Regions from separate parts of the Solibacillus sp. FSL R7-0668 genome, predicted to be linked through region 3. Evidence: riboswitches for the same ligand, from Rfam matches in the RefSeq annotation. Region 3 holds a riboswitch; each other region holds the start of a gene.
The links. A riboswitch is a leader RNA that binds a small molecule or an ion and turns the genes downstream of it on or off. The one in region 3 is predicted to bind lysine.

Region 1: it holds a riboswitch for lysine, as region 3 does, so the genes downstream of both, MKX47_RS13785 (aspartate kinase) here and MKX47_RS09800 (transporter substrate-binding domain-containing protein) in region 3, are expected to answer to the same signal.
Region 2: it holds a riboswitch for lysine, as region 3 does, so the genes downstream of both, MKX47_RS01430 (amino acid permease) here and MKX47_RS09800 (transporter substrate-binding domain-containing protein) in region 3, are expected to answer to the same signal.

Annotation. Positions count from the first base shown of each region.
Region 1 is NZ_JBBOUU010000001.1:2,754,845-2,757,125, reverse strand. It holds gene uvrC (excinuclease ABC subunit UvrC) at 1-1,067, shown strand, start outside; lysine riboswitch at 1,100-1,278, shown strand; gene MKX47_RS13785 (aspartate kinase) at 1,379-2,281, shown strand, end outside.
Region 2 is NZ_JBBOUU010000001.1:288,292-290,572, forward strand. It holds gene MKX47_RS01425 (CynX/NimT family MFS transporter) at 1-642, opposite strand, end outside; lysine riboswitch at 797-978, shown strand; gene MKX47_RS01430 (amino acid permease) at 1,059-2,281, shown strand, end outside.
Region 3 is NZ_JBBOUU010000001.1:2,016,045-2,018,325, reverse strand. It holds gene MKX47_RS09805 (DUF3231 family protein) at 1-91, opposite strand, end outside; lysine riboswitch at 551-735, shown strand; gene MKX47_RS09800 (transporter substrate-binding domain-containing protein) at 850-1,689, shown strand; gene MKX47_RS09795 (amino acid ABC transporter permease) at 1,799-2,281, shown strand, end outside.

The DNA of each region.
Region 1 (2,281 bases), 740 kb from region 3:
TAACCAATCGCGATGTATTTGGCTATGCCGTTGAAAAAGGCTGGATGTGTGTGCAAGTGTTTTTTGTGCGCCAAGGGAAGCTAATTGAGCGAGATGTATCGGTTTTTCCGATTTACAATGAGCCAGAAGAGGAGTTCCTAACCTTTGTTGGACGTTTTTATGAGCCTTCGAATCATCTTTTGCCGAAAGAAATTTTTGTCCCTCATACAATTGACGAATCGATTTTGCAAAAGCTTTTAAATACAAAGGTAATCATTCCGAAACGAGGTTCGAAAAAAGAGCTCGTTGATTTAGCAATGAAAAATGCAGGCATAGCCATTCAAGAAAAATTCCAGCTAATTGAACGTCAAGAAGAGCGAACAATTGGTGCCTGTGAAGCATTGGCAGAAGCGATGAATATTTCGATTCCTTTACGAATTGAAGCGTTTGATAATAGCCATATGCACGGAGCGGATCCCGTGTCAGCGCTGGTTGTTTTTATAGATGGGAAGCCGGCTAAAAAAGAATACCGTAAATACAAAACGCGTGAAGCCGCAAAGCATGATGATTATGGGGCGATGGCAGAGGTCGTACGCCGTCGCTATACGCGCGTACTTCGTGAAAATTTGCCGTTACCAGATTTAATCGTAATCGATGGTGGGAAAGGGCAAATGGAAGTGGCACGTGAAGTGATTGAAGACGAGCTGGGTCTCATAATTCCAATTGCTGGTCTTGCAAAGGACGACAAGCATAATACGTCACAGCTATTATTTGGTAACCCACCTGAAGTCGTACCATTAAAGCGTACTAGTGACGGATTTTATTTATTGCAGCGCATTCAAGATGAGGTACACCGATTTGCGATTACGTTTTTACGTCAGCAACGCCAAACAAATGCAATTCAATCTGTACTAGATGAAATTGATGGTGTCGGGCCAAAGCGTAAGCAACAATTGATGAAACATTTTGGCTCGGTGAAAAAAATACGTGAGGCAAGTGAGTTACAATTACATGAAGCGGGTATGCCACCAAAGCTAGCAGAGGCGATTTATCAACACTTTCATAACCCGTCATTGAAATCGAACTAGAGCTATGCTAAACTATTGATAATTCTATATATTCGAACGATAGAGGTGCAGTATTCAATAGTACATTGCTGGAGGAAGGCCATTTCCAAAGAAAGCAATCGAAAGGGGAGACTGCCGAAGTGAAGTGCGTATTGGTCACGTATTTTGCTGGTTTTGCATTTAAGAGATGTAAGGCTGTCAGAGCATGATGTTCTGGAGAGCTATCCTAAAAGATATTTTCATTATATTTGTCTTGACGGCGACTTTCCATGAACATGGAAGGTCGCTTTTTTGATGGATAGAAAATAGTACAACAAAAGGAGTGCAAATGCATGCAAACAATTATTGCAAAATTTGGTGGTCCGGCAATCACGACAGCCGAAAAAATTAGGGATGTCGCAAAAAAAGTAATAAAGGAGCAGGCAAGAGGCATACACTTAGTTGTTGTGGTTTCTTCGATGGCTTCGATTCGACGAGAGCTACGGCAGTTTGCGCATGATATTACGGATGAGCCTTCAAAGCGTGAAATGGACGTATTAATTGCTACTGGAGCGCAAATGACCAGTGCGTTATTAACGATGGCCATACAAGAACTAGGCGGAAAAGCAGTATCACTTTCTGGGTGGCAAGCGGGGATTAAAACGAATGATACGCATCGAAATGCACGAGTAGAAGACGTTGATGTGTGTCGTATTCAAGCACATTTAGCTCGAGGTGAAATTGTCGTTGTGTCTGGCTTTCAAGGGATAACGGAGGCGAAGGATATTACAACATTTGGAAAGGGTGGCTCGGAAACTTCAGCAGTTGCACTTGCAGTAGCGCTAGAAGCAGAGCGCGTAGAGATTTATTCCAATGTGGATGGTATTTATACCGCTGATCCTCAAGTCGTGGCGCATGCCCGAAAATTACCGGAAATTTCATTTGATGAAATGCTTGAATTTGCAAATTTAGGTGCACATATCCTACATCCTCGTGCGGTAGAGTTAGCAAAGCAATTTGAAATACCGCTTGTCATTCGTTCAAATGAGCAGGACGTGGATGGGACGTTAATTAAAGGAGATGTAGACATGGAAAAAAACTTAATTGTGCGCGGTGTTGCGTATGAATCGGATATTATTCGTTTGACAATCGGCTATAATTCTTATGAAACCGCATCATTAGCAGAGGTATTCAATACGTTAGCAGAAAATGAAATCAATGTGGATATTATTGTGCAAGCAGTGATAGATGGTATA
Region 2 (2,281 bases), 1.7 Mb from region 3:
CCACATTCTTTTCTGTATAGTTTGTACGGAAGAGGTGTGCATTTCCACTTTAGAATTACGCAATAGCGGTAGCCAAACCATAAGTGTAAGGAGCACTAAAATAATGGAAAAGCCAAGCGCAATTTGCCAGCCAGCAGATTGGGCAATTGGAAAACTTAATCCAACTGCAACCCCAGATGAAATATTCATGGACACTGTATAAATACCCGTTAACAAACCAATATGTAATGGGAATTTTAATTTAAAATAACTCGGAATGAGCACATTACCAAAGGCAATTGCTACGCCAATTAATACTGTCCCAAGTACAAGCAATGATGTTACGCCAATCGAACGTAAAATAATACCTGTACACAATAAAATCACTGAATAAAATAGTGTCCACTCCATGCCAAATTTTCGTGCAATACGCGGCGCAAATGGTGACACCACAGCAAAAGCTAATAGTGGAATCGTTGTTAGAAAGCCCGCTAACCCATTTGAAATTTCTAGTCCATCACGAATAAATGAGGTAATTGGACCAACAACGGTGATCGGTGCTCGTAATGTTGAAGCAAATAAAAAAATGACAATCATAAAAAATAACAACTGCTTGTTTGATAGTATTTTTTTGCTTTGATAATTTACTTGTTCGGTATTCATAATCTAGCTCCTTCTCTAAATAATTGTTACTATAACAACTCGCAATAGAAGAGTGAATTCTCTAAAAAGTAAGAAAAATTCAAAGTCATTGCTATCAAAAAGTTGTTATGATAGACTGATTTACATTGTTGAATTAAATAGGTATACCTCATGAAAGTGAGGTAGAGGTCGCAAACATTAAGATTAGTATAGCGGAGATTGGGAAGAATCGGTGAAGCTTTATGAAAGGAATGTTTGCCGAAGTGTTGTTTTTCTTCTTAAAAACAATGCTGGGGCTGTTTTCGATAAGGAACAGAACTGTCACATGTGTCGTGCATGTGTTGAGCTATCTTTCAAGTTCTGAGGTTTTAATAAGCCGTCACATAACTTGTGGCGGCTTTTCATTTTACCAAAAAGCATTACAAGGAGATTTAGTCATGAGTGAAAATAAAATCAATCAGCTTGGTAACAAACCAGTGCTGAAGCGTGGATTAAAAAGTCGTCATGTTACGATGATCTCGCTAGGTGGAACAATTGGTACGGGGCTATTTTTAGCGTCTGGTGGTGCGATTGCACAGGCTGGCCCAGGTGGTGCCTTACTTGCCTATGCATTAATTGGGGTTATGGTGTACTTCCTAATGACATCACTTGGGGAGATGGCTGCATTCATGCCAAATTCAGGATCATTTAGTACGTACGCAACAAAATTCGTTGATCCGGCATTAGGCTTTGCGCTAGGCTGGAATTATTGGTATAACTGGGCCATTACGATTGCTGCTGAAATCGCAGCCGTATCGTTAATTATGAAATATTGGTTCCCAGATAGTTCATCATTAGTATGGACCGTTTTATTTATTGTTGTCGTATTAACGTTTAATTTATTATCCGTAAAGGCTTACGGTGAGGCAGAGTATTGGTTTGCAATGATTAAGGTTGTCACGGTGATTGTGTTCATCATTGTCAGCTTCTTAATGATTTTTGGTCTATTAGGAGGAAATGATCCAGTAGGCTTCAAAAACTTCTTTGCTGATGATGCACCGTTTAACGGCGGCTTCCTGGCCATGTTCGGTATTTTCTTAGCAGCTGGCTTCTCATTCCAAGGAACTGAAATGCTAGGTGTTACGGCTGGGGAAACAGATGATCCAGCAAAAAATATTCCAAAAGCAGTACGTTCTGTGTTTTGGCGTATTTTATTATTCTACATTTTCGCCATTGGTGCGATTGGTTTATTAATTCCATATACGGATTCACGTTTACTATCAGAGGATATTGCGACGAGTCCATTTACATTAGTATTTGAAAACTTAGGTATTGCATTTGCGGCATCCGTTATGAATGCCATTATTTTAACAGCGATGCTTTCTGCTGGTAACTCGGGGTTATATGCAGCAAGCCGTATGCTATTCCAATTATCAGTGGACGGAAAAGCGCCAAAGATTTTCCAAAAGGTCAATACACGTGGTGTTCCGATTTATGCATTATTAGCGACAATGGCAGTAGGCTGTCTGTCCTTTTTAGCATCCTTCTTCGGTGATGGGGTTGTCTATATATGGTTATTAAATGCTTCGGGGCTGTCAGGCTTCATCGCTTGGCTAGGTATTGCGATTAGTCATTACCGCTTCCGTCGCGCGTATGTTGCACAGGGCAACTCATTAAGCGA
Region 3 (2,281 bases):
TTCCATAATCTACCATTAAATTAGACCAAACAGTAAATACCTCTCCATAGTGCAATGGTTCATCTTTAGGGTTTCCAGATAGTATTCCCAAACTCCATCTTCCTTTCATTTTCATATTCATACAAGGATTATTATGGGGAAAATAAAATAATTAATACATGAAAACTTAAATTTTGATACTTTTGATTCTTTCACAAAGTAATTTCCATTTAAAACACCTAAGCATCCGTTTAAGAGAACAATATTATATATAACAAATCTAAATTTGCCCATGTAAATGGTTTTAGTAAATAAGAGTGCGCCATGAAAAGTAGGAATTTATCATGAATTTGATATGGATTTGAGTAGTATAAAGGGCTTTTTTAAAAACTTAAGTGCATAAATGAACCCACATTGCAATAGTAGATACTATTTCAGCAATTTTTAAGCATAACTTGTTGTAACAAGGAATAGTAATAAATAGAAACAACTTTTCGAAAATTGCTTATTGACGAAATTGTGTCACTCATGTAAGATTAACATATCAATTTCATAACAAAACCTCACAAACTTGTGAGGTAGAGGCGCGATATTTATTAGTTTTGATGGAGCCAATGAGCTGGCTAAGAAGTTTGAAAGAAGGAAATGTCGCCGAAGTGTTATTAAAGCTCGAGTTAATAATGCTGGGTCTGCAGTGAATAAGTGCAGAACTGTCTCAATCGTCACCCCGGATGATTGAGTTGTGCTATCTCAAAAAGGGAATGTAGAGGATTTGGGCTAACTGTACACGTATAACGACCTAAAGACTTCTTTTAGGTCGTTTTTAGTATACATAAAACCCAAAAATTAAAAAATAAGGAGAGAAATGCTATGAAAAAGAAGCTATTAATATTCTTAACAGCCATGATGACAATGCTCGTATTAGCAGCATGTGGTACAGAAGATGAGGGAACTACTAGTACTTCTGGTACGGATCAAAAGGTTTTAAAAGTCGGAATGGAAGCAGCCTATGCACCATTCAACTGGTCGCAAAAAGATGATGCGAACGGTGGGGTAGCGATTAAAGACTCTAAGGAATTTGCAGCAGGCTATGACGTAGAATTTGCGAAGAAAATTGCTGATGGTTTAGGGATGAAGCTAGAAATCGTGAAAACGGATTGGGACGGCTTAATCCCTTCATTACAATCAGGTGCCATTGATGTCGTAATCGCGGGGATGTCACCAACGCCTGAGCGTAAAGGAACAATCGACTTCACTGAAAACTATTACACAAGTGATTATGTAATTGTAGTAAAAGAAGATGGCCCTTATGCAAATGCCGAAACATTAGAAGACTTCTCAGGTGCTAAAATTACGGGTCAACAAGCAACAACACACTATGATGTAGTTGATCAAATTCCAGGTGTCAAAAAGCAAGTAGCTGGTACGGACTTCGGTGCGATGCGCGTACAATTACAATCAGGTGCTATTGATGGCTATGTATCAGAGCGTCCAGAAGGCATCTCTGCTGAAATGGCATTAGAAAACATTAAATATATCGTTCCAGAGCCAAATTTCGAGGCAGATCCATCCGCAACGGCGATTGCAGTAGGTCTTAAAAAGGGCTCGTCGTTAACAGAGCAAATCAACAAAGTATTAGCAGAAATTTCGGATGAAGAGCGTCAAAAAATGATGGAAGACGCAATTGCAAACCAACCAGCAGCTCAGTAAGTTGCTAAACAAATAGGTTGTCTTGCCGGCAAACGTGCGAGACAACCTTTTGTGATTTTAGGATACACTTTTATCCTAAAAAGTGTGAAAGTAGAAGGAGGACAACTCGATGGTATTTTTAGAATCTGTATGGAGCTTGTTTACAAACAACTGGGATTTATTCCTACGCGGTGCATGGACAGCATTATTACTGGCAATTATCGGTACAATTTTTGGAACATTCATAGGCTTTTTTATCGGTATTATGCATACAATTCCACAGCGTAAACGCAATGCCAAAACTATTCTTTTAAAAATCTTTAACTTTTTATTAACGGCCTATGTTGAAATATTCCGTGGTACGCCAATGATTGTTCAGGCGATGGTCGTATTTTACGGCTTAGTATACTTAGGTATTGATATTGACCGTTTCTTAGCTGCGTCAATCGTCATTAGTTTAAATACAGGTGCTTATATGGCCGAATATGTGCGCGGAGGCATTATGTCCATCGACAAGGGGCAATTTGAAGCAGCTCAAGCGATCGGTATGAACCACTTACAAACGATGATTCATATCGTTATTCCGCAAGTCGCGCGCAATATTTTACCGGCA